One region of the Agrobacterium vacciniicorymbosi genome, then DNA from elsewhere that is predicted to be linked to it. Evidence: predicted binding sites of a transcription regulator. Region 1 holds the regulator's gene; each other region holds the start of a gene.
The links. Region 1 encodes LexA, which represses DNA repair genes until DNA is damaged. Its sites were predicted from a motif close to TGTTCNNNNTGTGTTCNG; they were not measured.
Positions count from the first base shown of each region.

Region 2: a site for LexA is predicted at 3,085-3,102, ahead of ABUK73_RS17605 (ImuA family protein). Genes of this name have one in related genera too.
Region 3: a site for LexA is predicted at 2,181-2,198, ahead of uvrA (excinuclease ABC subunit UvrA). Genes of this name have one in related genera too.

Region 1 is NZ_JBETMF010000001.1:177,825-182,698, forward strand. It holds gene ABUK73_RS00980 (ComEC/Rec2 family competence protein) at 1-1,172, shown strand, start outside; gene ABUK73_RS00985 (glutathione S-transferase family protein) at 1,292-1,972, opposite strand; gene lexA (transcriptional repressor LexA) at 2,410-3,132, opposite strand; gene ABUK73_RS00995 (hypothetical protein) at 3,521-4,078, shown strand; gene kdsA (3-deoxy-8-phosphooctulonate synthase) at 4,248-4,874, shown strand, end outside.
Region 2 is NZ_JBETMF010000011.1:126,906-131,779, forward strand. It holds gene ABUK73_RS17595 (error-prone DNA polymerase) at 1-836, opposite strand, end outside; gene ABUK73_RS17600 (Y-family DNA polymerase) at 857-2,350, opposite strand; gene ABUK73_RS17605 (ImuA family protein) at 2,265-3,029, opposite strand; gene ABUK73_RS17610 (hypothetical protein) at 3,578-3,898, opposite strand; gene istB (IS21-like element helper ATPase IstB) at 4,008-4,820, opposite strand; gene istA (IS21 family transposase) at 4,810-4,874, opposite strand, start outside.
Region 3 is NZ_JBETMF010000001.1:295,617-300,490, forward strand. It holds gene uvrA (excinuclease ABC subunit UvrA) at 1-2,053, opposite strand, end outside; gene ABUK73_RS01530 (single-stranded DNA-binding protein) at 2,346-2,882, shown strand; gene ABUK73_RS01535 (hypothetical protein) at 2,911-3,168, shown strand; gene ABUK73_RS01540 (HPP family protein) at 3,312-4,466, opposite strand; gene ABUK73_RS01545 (MarC family protein) at 4,535-4,874, opposite strand, start outside.

The DNA of each region.
Region 1 (4,874 bases):
GCTATGGCTTCTGGAGCCGGTGGCGTGGCGAGCGGGGAGGGCTCGTGATCAGCCGTCCGCCGTGGTGGCTGTCATTATCGCAAAACGTGGCAACGGTCATTGGTGGCGTCGTCATCACGTCACTGATCGGTGGCATCTCCACCGCGATCTATTCCATCGAACATTTTCACCGCATCACGACCTATGGGCTGGCGGCAAATCTGGCGGCCATGCCGGTCATGTCGTTGATCGTCATGCCTTTTGCACTGGTGGGAATGCTGCTGATGCCTTTTGGGCTCGATGCGCCTTTTCTGAAGGTCATGGGTTACGGCATGGCGGCGGTGATCGAGATCGCCAAGACGGTCTCGAGCTGGGGCGGAGACGCGACGATCGGGCGGCAGAACGGCTGGTTTCTGGGTGTCTCCACGGCGGGATTTCTGATCATCGCGCTGCTGCGCACGCGGCTTGCTCTGATCGGGCTGCCGCTGATTGCCGCTGGCTTCATTATGCTGGTGACGGAGCAATGGCGCAGCAAACCAGATCTGCTGATTTACGAAGATGGCTCTTTGGTCGCTTTGCTGTCGGCAGATGCAGTTGCAACGACGAAGCCCCGTGCCTCCGGTTTCATCTATGATCAGTGGGCGAGGGCGGTGCCGTTGCCAGAGCAACATGTTGGGCCGAGAATGCTGGATGTGGTGAAGTCACCCACCGGTGATGCCGCACAAGAGGCTGGCGATGCTGCCGGTCGTAAGCCCCGTTTGAGCGACGAGGATAAGGTGCGGGCCGCCAGAGAAATGAAAGAGGCCTTGTCAGGCACGGATCGCTTCACCTGCCGCAAAGACCAATGGTGCGTTGCGACGTCAAAGTCCGGCGTGGCGGTCGCGGTCATTCTGGATACCGCGCTCACGGGAGCGGGTTGCGATCTCGCCGATGTGGTGGTGACGACGCGCAAGGTGCCTTTTTTTTCCACGTGTCGATCCGGCGCAATCCTCATCAGCAGCGAAACCTTGCGGCGCACGGGCTCTATGGAAATATGGCTTGGTGAAAAGGGTAAGCCTGTGCTGCGCGCCGAAGCGGCGATGCAGGATATGGACCGCTTCTGGACAAGGCACCGTAGCTATGAGTGGCGCAAAGGAGAGTTCGACGCGTCAGTGCCGGAGCATATCGAAAGAATGCTATCGAACGCCCCGTGATATGCTTCATTCAAAGGTGCCGCTTGCGCGCTTTGCGATACCTTCTGACTCGTTTTCACACAGACCGTTTTACACAGCCAAGTCGGTATTTTCGTTCGAAACAGACGCCGTTCCATATCTCACGACTTCAAGCGCAAATCCGCCAGCCATTCTCCGATGGCTTTGGCTTCCGCCTCGTGTTCTGCATCGCGCCACGGTTCCAGCAAGGCCGCATCCTGCCATTCCTGCATTGCGGGGAGGGTGAGGAGACGGTTCTTGTAAGCCTCGGCCTCGGGCGACATAGCCGTTCCATAGGTCTGGAAGCGGAAGGCGACGGGGCAGAAAAACGCGTCTACTGCTGTAAATGCGTCTCCCGCCAGGAACGGACCGCCAAAGGAGGCTAGACCTTCCTGCCAAAGTGCGTCGATGCGGGAAATGTCTTTCTTCAGCGCCTCGCCAACTTCAGTTGGCTGGATCCGAAGACCGACATTCATCGGATGTTCGTTGCGCAATGTCTGGAAGCCTGAGTGCATTTCCGCCGCGGCAGAACGCGACCATGCACGTGCCTTCGTATCACCAGCCCAAACTCCACTATGCCGTTCCGCCAGATATTCGATGATCGACAGCGAATCCCATACGGTCAGGTCGCTCTCGACAAGGCAGGGCACCTTGGCGGTGGGAGAAAATGTCGCGAAATCCTCGGCGGAATTGCCGAATGGGGTAAGCTTTTCGCTGAATGCAATATCGAGTGTCCGCATCAACACCCATGGCCGCAGGGACCAGGAGGAATAGTTCTTGTTGGCTATATAAAGATCGTACATTTCATATCCCTCGGTTGCAGCACCGTGTTAGCGCGGGAAATTTCTCCGATACAGACGGTTTGCGCGATGGTGGTCTTCAAATAATTTGATCTTTTGTGCCCAGGTGGTGACATTGTGAACAGAGAGATTTCGGTCTGAAGCTCCCATTCCGCAACTCAAACTAGGCAGCGCTACACACAAAACGTCACGCTAAAATCATTCATAGACGCTCACCGACGCGAGTGATTCGAAGATAGTGAGCCGACTAACTATTTTTGGATATCTGCACTTACCGTGAGCGCAAATTTCCCTCTGAAATGCATGTAAGTGCACTTGTTTGTTAATCGAACCAACGTCCAACTTTGGCTCTGGTACCTCGCCAACAGGCGAATCAAAACCAGAAATATTGCCCGCGGGCAGACCTAAAAATCCGCCCGCTAAATTATAGGCAGCAGTAGTCAGTGATAGCGGCGGATCAGGCCGACAAGCTTACCCTGGATTTTCACCCGGTCCGGTCCGAAGATGCGGGTCTCGTAAGCGGGGTTGGCGGCTTCGAGCGCAATGGAGGCACCCTTGCGGCGGAAGCGCTTCAGTGTCGCTTCTTCGTCATCCACCAATGCAACGACGATATCGCCCGGATTTGCGGTGCTTCCGTCACGAATAATGACCGTATCTCCATCGAAAATACCGGCTTCGATCATCGAATCGCCTTTGACCTCGAGCGCGTAATGTTCGCCAGAGCCGATCATATCCATCGGCACGACCACATCATGGGTGTTGTTCTGGATCGCCGAAATCGGGACACCTGCTGCGATTCGCCCCATGACGGGAACGCTGACCGAGTTGACGTCGCGACTGTTCAACGGGGCAGGTGCGGGCGATGGCTCCACAGCCTTTGGCTTGCCAAGGCTGCCTTCGATGACGCTGGGCGAAAAGCCGCGTTGCGGCTTGTTGGCTGGAGAATAGGACTCGGGAAGCTTGATGACTTCGAGTGCGCGCGCCCTATTCGGTAGCCGGCGAATAAACCCGCGCTCTTCCAGCGCCGTAATCAACCGGTGAATGCCCGATTTAGAGGCAAGATCGAGTGCATCCTTCATTTCATCGAAGGATGGCGGCACGCCAGACTCTTTCATTCTTTCATGAATGAACAGAAGCAATTCCTGCTGTTTGCGCGTGAGCATGAAGAAACACCCTTGGAAATTCGAGGCGAAGATTCGCGAAACAAATACAGAACGAACACTATCTGTTCCATATGTGTTCTGCAATAGCCCAGTAAAAAATCACTTAAGCCAGATCAAAATAAATATCCGTCAGATCGTTGAGAGAATCATATGGCCATGGCTGGTTACGACTTCTTCACGTTGAATCACGCCGATTTGCGCCTCCGGGTTGTTTTTCTGCCCGATTTTGCTAATTCCGCTCATGCTTTCAAGGGGCCCGCGCGGTGATCTTGGCATCTTGTGGGGTGAGCAGGTATTTGGTCCTGTTTTTAAGCATTTTCATCAGTTTTTGTCCGTCATTCTCCTACGAGTGAAAGCGGTACGGATATCGTTTTAGAAAGTCCATCAAGTGAAATTTAGAACGCTCAGCCTGATTGTGGGCCTTGTTGCACTTGCCGGGTGCCAAACCACCCAACCCAATTCGCCAGAAGCTCTTAAAAAAGCGGAGTATGATAGATTGCTCCTGGCATCCACTGTCGCGAACTGCAAACTGATTATGCTTATAAATGCGGATCGCGTCGCGGCCAAAAAGCAGCCGTCGAGAGACAATAAGTGCGCTTCCATTTTGCGTAACAATAAACTTGGCGGTGGTTTGCACGCGGCTAGTTTCGTGCCGGACATCGGTATTAATGGCATACCGATTCCACTTGGAAGTCTTGTCAGGCTTGCGGTGACCATGGAGCGAAAGCAGCGTCAAGAAAAGGCATTTGAGGCAAAGCTACCTTCTTGGGCGGTGGGCGAAAACACGGAGTATGTTTATCGGTTTCTCTTGGCTCAAGACTTCAAACCCGAGGAGATCGAACGCGTGAAATCTACGAGTGAGTTTTCCTCTGCTGTCAACGAGGCCGGACCGACCATCCGCTTCATGAAAGCAAATCCCGATGTGGTGAAGCTGGCACAAAAATAACGTAAACAGGGTGCTGCTTTTTGTAGCGGAAACTGTTCCGATCAACCGGCACGGCAGCCGTGACATAGATTACGCTTCCTGATAATGGCGTGACCAGGATTGTAGAATATGTCTGCGTGCAGCCGCTTGGCGGCTGGGCGTAGGCCCGGTTTGCCTTCGAGGAGTAATGATGAGCGTCCAGAATAATCTCAACGTGGTCGTCGGCGAAGGTGCCGGGCAGGTAACTTTCTCCAATACCGAACGTTTCTCGCTGATTGCCGGGCCGTGCCAGATGGAGAGCCGCGACCATGCCTTCATGATTGCCGAGACCATGGCGGAGCTGTGCGGCAAGCTGGGTATCGGTTTTGTCTACAAGTCGTCCTTCGATAAGGCCAACCGCACGTCCCTGTCGGGCCAGCGCGGCATTGGCATCGATAAGGCGCTGGAGGTTTTTGCTGAACTTAAGGAGCAATTCGGCTTTCCGGTGTTGACGGATATTCACACGGAAGAACAGTGCGCAATCGTGTCACCGGTTGTCGACATCCTGCAAATCCCGGCGTTTCTCAGCAGGCAAACGGACCTTCTGGTGGCGGCGGCCAAGACCGGTCGGGTCGTCAATGTGAAGAAGGGTCAGTTCCTGGCGCCTTGGGACATGAAGAATGTTCTGGCCAAGCTGAACGATAGTGGCAACCCGAACGTGCTGCTGTGCGAGCGCGGCGCGTCCTTCGGTTACAACACGCTCGTTTCCGACATGCGCTCGCTGCCCATCATGGCATCGCTCGGTGCGCCGGTTGTCTTTGACGCGACTCACTCCGTG
Region 2 (4,874 bases), on a different contig from region 1:
TCCCAGGTAAACTTCTCCAAGGTGGCCTGAACACCGAGACCGGGAATGATAGCCTCTGACGGATACTGGTATTCGAGTTCGCTCAGGGAAAACGTGCAGCGCTTCGCGATCTCGACCGTACGGGCCAGCGCCTCCGGATAAGCATCGAACAGTCGGTGCATTTCGTCAGCATGTTTGAGGTATCGATCCGCATGCCGCTCGCGGTTGAACCCGATGTCGTCGATGGTCTTGTTATGGCGGATGCAGGTGACGATGTCCTGTAACTGCCGCCTGCCCGGTTCGTGGAAAAGGGCGTCGTTAGTCACGACCGTACGGACACGATGCTTGAATGCGAGGTTCGCAAGGTTGTGGATGCGGAGCTTGTCGTTTGGCCTACGTCTGAGGCATAAGCTGACATAGGCTCTGTCGCCGAAAAGCTTCGACATCTTGCGCAGCTGGATCGCGCACGTCTCGTCGGCCTCGTCCGGGATCAGGATGCCGATCATGCCCTCGGCGTACAGGCTGACATCGCTGAAATCCAGGATGCACTTCGCCTTGCCGCCGCGCGACTTGCCGAGAGAAAGAAGACGGCACAGCCGCGCGTAGGCCGCCTTGTCGGTCGGATAGACCAGGATCGCCATGCCGTCGGTCAAATCGAGGCGACATCCCACGATCAAGCGCACGCCTGTCGCTTTCGATGCCTCCCACGCCCGCACGATGCCCGACAGTGAATTCCTGTCCACGATACCGAGCGCCTCGATCCCGAGTTCCGCCGCCGCGGCGAACAACTCGTCTGCGCTGGATGCTCCCCTTAGAAACGAAAAATGGGTCGTCGTCTGAAGTTCGACGTATCTCATCCAAATATCCCGTGTATGAATCACCTGTGTGAGCCTGTCGTCGTGTCCACGCCGTCGCCTGCGCGGTAGACCCAGAGGCGCTCGCCGCTGTCGTCCTCGACGACGTAGTAATCGCGGACGGCGTGGAACTCGGCATCCCGTAACCACCACTCCCCGAAGACCCTTTCCGGGCCGTCGCCGCGCACGATGCGACGACGCTTGCCGCGCCAGGTCATCGTTCGGGGCGGACTGTCCGGCAAGACCGCCAGGACCTCGATCTCCTCAGGACGCGCGAGGAGCCTGCTGGGCCGCGGCCAGTTCGACGGCCAATCGAGGCCCTTCTCTTCCGACATGGGACCGACACGCTGGAAGCTCCGTTCGGGGACGTCGCTGGCGACGGGGGCCATCCTGTAGATGCGGTGGCCGCGGTTTCCGAGGATATCGACCAGCGGTGTCACGTCGACGACCGTCTCCTCGATCAGGGACGACGACTGCTGTCTTTCGACCAGAGGCTCCGCCCATGTCGGGACGAGCGAAAGCTTCTCGATACCGAAACCGGGATCGATATTCTCGATCCTGTCGGTCAGCAGGCGCGTCAGTCTCTTGTCGTCACGGACGGGTTTCGCGAGGCCAGCGCGGATCGCCTGTATTGTATTGTCGACACGGTGGACAATCAGGTCGCAACGGCGGACACCAAGGCCACGGGTCTCCAGCTCGAAGCAAAGCTGCTCGACGAGGCGGCCGACGTATTTCGCTATGGTCTCCGCAGCCCCGATCGGCTCGGCGAACGGGCGGTGGACTTCCACGATCTCCGGACAACGGATGGGTTCGATCGGCTCGGCCGCGCGACCGAACAACTGGTCGAGCCGTCTGCCGACCTCCGGGCCAAAGCGCAGCGTCAACGGCGCTCTCGGCATGGCCGACAATTGCCCGACGGTCTCGATGCCGAGAACCCGTAGGCTATTCACCGTTTCCGGCGCGAGCCGCAGACAGACGATAGGAAGCCCCAGAACGGCCTTCGTCGTCTCGGACACGGGAACGACCGTCCATTCGGCTGGAGTGCATCTGGCGATCGCGTGCGCCGCGCCCCACGTCTCTGCCACGGCGGCCCGCGCGACCACGCCGACACCGCGGAGGCGGTTGACCATCCCCGACACCATGCGTTCTTCGCCGCCCTGGAGATGATCCGCGCCCTCGGTGTCGATGACGATGCCGTCAATGCCGTCCACTGCGACGACGGGGCTGTATTGCCGGAGCATCCAGAGCGCCATTTTGTCGAGCGCAGCCAGATCGCCGACCGGGTCTGCATCGTACATGGCGAGATCGGCGACCAGCGCCTGGGCCTTGCTCGCGGGCATGCCGATGCGCAGACCGAGCTTTCGCGCGGCACCATCGGCTGCGCAGACGGTCCGCCTGGACCCTGACCGGGATATCACGACCATCGGCTTGTCAGGAGGCGGTGTGCCATCGGCCCCTGCCCTCCGTATCCTGTCCGTAGGCCATCTTGGGAAATATAGAGAGACGACCCTTGCCATCACATGCTCCAACGCAAAACTCTGCACACTCGCCCGCACGCGATCTCATCAACTCCGCCAGCCATCTCGGCCTCCCGACACCCGCAACGGGGATGTCTTCAGAAGGCAATTGGCTTATCCGCCATCTGGTCACCGAAGCGGTCGGCTGGCCGTAGTCGTTGGCTTCGGTCTGCCGTCGCCAGCGCCTCAGCGCCAACCCCATGGTTCCCGACTTCTCGGCCGCCAGCTGAAGCCGTCTCGAAGCCGTCATCGGCAACCGGACTATTTCACCAACGACCGCACCGAGGCCGCCGAAGCTCAGGCCCTCTTCAAAGGAAGCCAGGACATCCTCTTCCTTGTCCGCCTCGACGTAGATCACGCGGTCGGGATGTAGGCCTGCCTGCGAGATCGAGGGAGCGAACAAGTCGGGCCTGCTGAGGCACCAGAGAATTTGCCCCTTCGTCCTCGCGGCGATCCCGACCACCATCAGGGCTGCTGCCGCGCCGTCCACCGTTCCCGCACCGCCGCCAGCGAACTCGTGGAGCGCACCGAAAGCCAAGCCACCGCCAGGTAACTTGCCGTCGATCTCCGGAATTCCGAACGGTAGGCATTCCGCCTTCCTCGCGGACCCGCCTTCGAGCTTGGCTATCTGCTCGCGCAGGTCGTCGATAAGACCCGAAGACCGGACATGCGTTCTCATTCACGGACCTCCTCGGTTCGCGCTGGCAGGACTTCATATCCTGAAAATCGGTTGACGTTCTCTATCTGTTCCGTTCTATAAAGAGAGTCAAGCCGGTCAAATCGGGCATTTTAGGTGACGTGCATTTGCCATCGCGGGAAAACCGAGATGAATCAGGACTCTAACATGCCATGCTAAGTGACAGGTCAGATTGGACTTTTTTTCAGACAACCAAGGGAAGTATGGATCAGGAACCAACGTTGCGATCGGTCAAGGGACCAATCATCGCCGTCGAATGCAGGGTCTGCGGGGTCTATACCGAACTTGACCGAGAGAGGACGGTTCGGCGCTTCAAGGCATCGGCACCTATATCTCGCATTCGCCGCGTAGTCGCGGGTGCTTGTGATCGCATGTGCGTTGGTGGGGTGGACAGTTGTGAAGCCAGCCTGAAATCGAAGGGTGCTCCACGGAGCTTTTGATTTGCAAGGGCTGGCGAATGCCTGTGCCGTCGCCAACCATACGACCAGCTGGAAGTCGCATGAAAGCGCAAGTCCTTCTGCGACTTGCTCTCAACGCAGGTTTTCAGCTGCCGTTCTATTGCAGGCTTCCTCGTTGCCTATCTCGGTTTTGCTGATTGGCTTAAAGGCGTCCTTATCGAAATCGAAGAATTCAACGACGCATGTGCTGGTCTCGCTATTCAGCCACTGGGTGGCAACCAGCCGGCTATCGCGACGATAGTCCAGGCTCAAATACATATGCTCCTCGCCTCCACGGGGAAACGACGCGGGTCGACCAGTCTGGTTATCTGCGAGAATGACAAACGAGCAGCCAGCACCGCAACCGATCTGGATCAGGGTGTAACGGCCTGCGAAATTCGGACCTTCACGCATTCCGTCGCGGATACGCGTTCTGAAGCTGTTGAATTCGCGATCACGACCCCTGAATGTTGATTTTCACTGAGAAGTGACCCGGTATTTCCACCGAGATTTGACCCGCCTTTTAGATATGTTTCGGGTCTTGTGATTTGGTCAAGTCGCTGTTTTTCTCCTTTGTATTTTTCGGCTCGTGGGCGGAGCTGTTTTTGAAGCGGAAGCTGTCGTTTCCGGTTTCGAGAATGTGGCAATGATGAGTGAGCCGGTCGAGCAACGCGGTCGTCATCTTGGCGTCGCCGAAGACGCTGGCCCATTCACTGAAGCTGAGGTTTGTGGTTATAACGACACTGGTGCGCTCGTAGAGTTTGCTCAGAAGATGGAAGAGCAACGCGCCACCTGATGCACTGAACGGCAGGTAGCCAAGCTCATCGAGGATCACCAGATCGGAATGGACAAGTCGATTGGCGATCTGCCCTGAGCGACCTTGCGTTTTCTCCTGTTCAAGCGCGTTGACCAACTCGACGGTCGAGAAGAACCGGACGCGTTTGTGGTGATGCTCGATTGCCTGGATGCCGAGAGCGGTGGCAATATGGGTTTTGCCTGTGCCTGGGCCGCCGACCAGCACGATGTTGTTAGCTTCATCGAGAAAGTCGCAGCGATGGAGCTGTCGCACGAGTGCTTCATTGATCTCGCTGCTGGAGAAATCGAAGCCGTTCAGGTCACGATAAGCTGGAAAGCGAGCCGTCTTGAGCTGATAAGCGGTTGAACGAACTTCACGTTCTGCTGTCTCGGCTTTGAGAAGTTGTGACAGGATTGGAATGGAAGCTTCAAAGGCAGGCGATCCCTGTTCGGTGAGTTCACCGATTGCCTGAGCCATGCCGTGCATCTTCAGTTGTCGCAGCATGATGACGATTGCACCGCTGGCAGGATTATGACGCATGGCGCACCTCCGTTGTCTTTCTCAGGGAATCGTAGCGTTCGACATTGGCCTTTG
Region 3 (4,874 bases), 120 kb from region 1:
TGACGCGACGGGCAGCGGACTTATAGAGCGTCTCTATCAGGAAGGTCGACTTGCCGCCGCCGGACACGCCTGTCACCGCCGTGAAAACGCCGAGTGGGACAGATGCGGTGACATTTTTGAGGTTGTTGCCGCGCGCGCCGACGACCTTGATTTCCTTGCCCTTCTTCGGCTTGCGGCGTTCTGCAGGAACGGCCACGCCCAGTTCGCCGGACAGATATTTGCCGGTCAGCGACTTCGGGTTGGCCATGACCTCTTGCGGCGTGCCCTCGGCAATGACTTCGCCGCCATGGATACCGGCGGCAGGGCCGATATCGACCACGTAATCCGCCGTCAGAATGGCGTCTTCGTCATGCTCGACCACAATCACGGTATTACCGATATCGCGCAGATGCTTGAGCGTATCCAGGAGGCGAGCATTGTCGCGCTGGTGCAGGCCGATGGAGGGTTCGTCCAAGACGTAGAGAACGCCTGTCAGACCTGAGCCGATCTGCGACGCCAAGCGAATACGCTGGCTCTCGCCACCGGACAGGGTGCCTGAATTGCGCGACAGGCTGAGATAATCCAGCCCGACATCATTCAGGAACCGCAGGCGCTCGCGGATTTCCTTCAAGATACGGACGGCGATTTCATTCTGCTTGGCGTTCAGTGATTCCGGCAGGACTTCGAACCAGTCGCGCGCGACCTTGATCGACATCTCGGTGACCTGGCCGATATGCTTCTTGTTGATCTTCACCGCCAGCGCTTCCGGCTTCAAGCGATAACCGGCGCAGGCCGGGCAGGGGGCTGCCGACATGTAGCGCTCGATTTCCTCGCGCGCCCAGGCACTGTCGGTTTCCTTCCAGCGGCGCTCGAGGTTCGGAACGATGCCTTCGAAATTCTTGACCGTTTTGTAGGAGCGAGCGCCATCCTGATACTGGAACTCGATCTTCTCATCGGTTCCGTTCAGGATCGCCTTCTTGGCCGCATCCGTCAGTTCCTTCCAGCGGCTGGAAAGCTTGAAGCCGAAGGCTTTACCGAGCGCTTCCAGCGTCTGGTTATAATAAGGCGAAGAGGACTTGGCCCAGGGTGCTACCGCGCCATCTTTCAATGTGCGCGCAGGCTCCGGCACGATGAGCGCGACGTCCACCTTCTGCTGAGAGCCGAGGCCATCGCAGGTCGGGCAGGCACCGAAAGGATTGTTGAAGGAAAACAGGCGCGGCTCGATCTCGGAGATCGTGAAACCCGATACGGGGCAGGCGAATTTTTCCGAGAACAGCACCCGCTCATGGGTTTCGTTGAGCGACTTGTTGGCAGATCCGCCAGCTGACGTTTCTTCCGGCGGCAGGGGCTTGTCGGCAAATTCCGCGACTGCCAGACCGTCTGCAAGTTTCAAACAGGTCTCGAGGCTGTCTGCCAGACGTGCGGCCATATCCGGGCGCACCACGGCGCGGTCCACGACCACGTCGATGTCGTGCTTGTATTTCTTATCCAGCGCCGGGACGTCGGCAATCTCGTAGAACTGCCCGTCCACCTTCACGCGCTGGAAGCCCTTCTTCATCAGTTCGGCCAGCTCTTTTTTATACTCGCCCTTACGACCTCTGATCATCGGCGCAAGGATGTAAAGCCGTGTTCCTTCCTCGAAGGCGAGGATACGGTCGACCATCTGGCTGATCGTCTGGCTTTCGATCGGCAGGCCGGTTGCCGGCGAATAGGGAACACCGACGCGCGCAAACAGCAGGCGCATATAGTCGTAGATTTCCGTGACAGTGCCGACCGTCGAGCGCGGATTGCGCGAGGTCGTCTTCTGTTCGATGGAAATGGCAGGCGACAGCCCTTCGATCTGGTCCACATCCGGCTTCTGCATCATCTCCAGAAACTGGCGCGCATAGGCAGACAGGCTCTCGACATAGCGTCGTTGCCCTTCCGCATAGATCGTATCGAAGGCGAGCGAAGATTTGCCCGAGCCCGACAGCCCAGTCATGACGATCAGCTTGTTGCGTGGCAAATCCAGATCGATGCCCTTGAGATTATGCTCGCGGGCACCACGGATCGAAATCGTCTTTAATTCACTCATGAGATGGCTCGGAAATACTCGTTGGGAGGCGTTGGCTCTTATGTAATGACGCAGAACGGTGTGTCGAGGTATATTAGGTAATTCGTGTCGGCTTTTCGCAGCGCTTGACTCGTTGGTGTAGCTTTAATAGAACAAAAGATGAACGATTGGCAAGTGGACGCGTGATGAAAGAACATTCCTTGTGGATTGTCGTTCCATCTGCTGCCCATGGTGTCGAACGATGGTCTATGGTGGCCTAAGATTTTGAACAGGATATATGCTGGCCATGAAGGCCGGTGGACAGGATGAAAAGATGGCTGGCAGCGTAAACAAGGTAATTTTGCTCGGAAACGTCGGTGCAGATCCGGAAATTCGCCGCACGCAGGATGGTCGACCGATTGCCAACCTGCGTATCGCCACTTCCGAAAGCTGGCGCGACCGCAATTCCGGTGAGCGAAAAGAAAAGACCGAATGGCACTCTGTCGTTGTCTTCAACGAAGGTCTTTGCAAGGTCATCGAGCAATACGTCAAAAAGGGCGCAAAGCTCTACATCGAGGGCGCGCTTCAGACCCGCAAATGGCAGGACCAGACCGGCGCCGACCGTTATTCCACGGAGATCGTACTGCAGGGCTTCAACTCCACGCTGACCATGCTCGATGGCCGCGGTGAAGGCGGTGGTGGCGGAGCAAGCCGTGGCGGAGACGATTTTGGCGGCTCTTCCTATGGCGGCGGCGGTGGAAATTATGGTGGCGGCAACGACCAGCCATCGTCTTCTCGCGGTGGCGCTTCCCGTGGCGGCCAGCCTGCGGGCAACTTCTCCAATGATATGGATGACGACATTCCGTTCTGATTTTTAAATTTCAATTTAGGGGGCAAGCATGACAGAGACAGCAACACCAAGCAGTCAACCCGCCACATGGCGCATCGTACTTGCCTTCATATTGGATTTCTTTACGGCTTTCTGGGTCTTTGGTTTTCTGGTCGCGACCGTCTTTGGAGGACGGACAGAGGACGGTTTCCAGCTTAATGGTATGCCAGCCCTTCTGTCCTTTGCCTTGATGGTCGCCTATTTCGTGGTCTTCAACAAGTTTCTCGGTGGCACCATCTGGAAGCGGATTTTGAAGGCGAAGCGGTAGGGCTGGCCTCATCGAGACGAGCTGCGGCGGGTGATGCTCGTCGCTGCCTCCTTGCGAGTGCTCATATGTTCCGATGTTGCCGAAGGAAGACCGGTGGTCAGTCATTGTTCTGGCGTGAGGATTATCTCAAGCGCGATCTTTCCTCATTGGTTGTTTTCCACCTTATCAGCCAACATGCCCACCATCACATCCGATTGTGAAATGATGCCAGCGAGCTTGTTGTTGTCATCAACGACCGGGAGATAATGCAGGCCCTGTTCTGCCAGAATGATGATTGCATCTTCTATCGGCGTCTTGGGTGATACGGTCTTGACCGGCGATGTCATGATATCCTTGACAGTACCGTTCGGCGCGCTGCGTCCCGAAAATATCAGTCTTATGCGCTGAAGGAGGCCGATGGTGGGGCGACCGTTGGTCCAGCTTGCCTTGTCGAGAAAATCCGTCTGAGTGACGATGCCGACGACTTCGGCACTGTCGTTTGTCACTGGCAATGCCTTGAAATGGTGGTTGCGCATCAACGCGTGTGCGGTTTTCAGGGCATCGTCGGGGGCGACGCCCACCACGTCGCGGGACATGATGCTGGCGCAATCGAGATGCGTGGCGCGGCGGCGGTAGGAGCGCAGTTCCGTGCGGCGTAGAATGGTTTCGAGGTCGTCTCGGTCGATATCCAGAACCTGATCGAAGTCTTTCAGGACATCATCGAGATCGGTGGATGAAAAGCCGATGCGCTGGATGGGGTCAGGGTCTTTCGTGCCGTGACTGGCGGGCTGCGGACGCATGGCGTGCGGATAGCGGCGGCCCGAGAGATTGTTGAAGATGATCGCCACAGCCAGAAGCGCGATGGAGTTGCCAGCTACCGGCCAAAGCACAAAGCCGTAACCGAGATCATGGATGGCCGATCCGCCCAGAACCGCCGTCAATGCCACCGCACCGCTTGGCGGATGCAGGCAGCGCAGCGCCATCATAGCGGCTATGGCGATGCTGATGGCGAGCGCCGCAGCGATGAAGGGATTGGCAACCAGAAGCGCCACTGTTACGCCTACGATAGCGGAAACGATGTTGCCGCAGAGAATGGGCCAGGGCTGCGCAAGCGGGCTTGAGGGGACGGCAAAGAGTAGTACAGCGGAGGCACCCATGGGTGCGATCAGCGCTGGCAGGGCGGCACTGTTGCCGATTGCCAGATGACCGATGAAGCCCGTGATGAGAATTCCGATTAGAGCGCCGGTTGCGGAGCGAAAGCGCTCCTTATAACTGACCGGCATCGCTTCGGGCACGATAAGGCGCAACAGATTTCGCATTCTGCAAACTCTCGATTCTCGTCGGGAGTTGGCGTTTTAGCAGAAAAGCCCGCGCTGTCTGTATCTCGTCAGGTGGCCATAACCGATTTCACGCCATCGACCACGAACTGCACGGAAAGCGCCGCCAGCAGCACGCCCAGAAGGCGGGTGAGGATCGCGCGGCCCGTATTGCCAAGGAAGCGATCCAGACGATCTGCGGCCAGCAGCGCGGCAAAAACCAGCAGCATGCTGAAAGCCAGTAGCAGAATGAAGATGGCCTTTTCGAAGCTGTTTTCCATGGAGCCGGAAATCAGCACGGTCGCGGAGATCGCACCCGGCCCGGCGATAAGCGGAAGGGCGAGGGGGAAGACGGCGATATTCTGGATATGGTCGAGCGTAATCGCCATCTCCGAGGTCTTTTCCTTACGC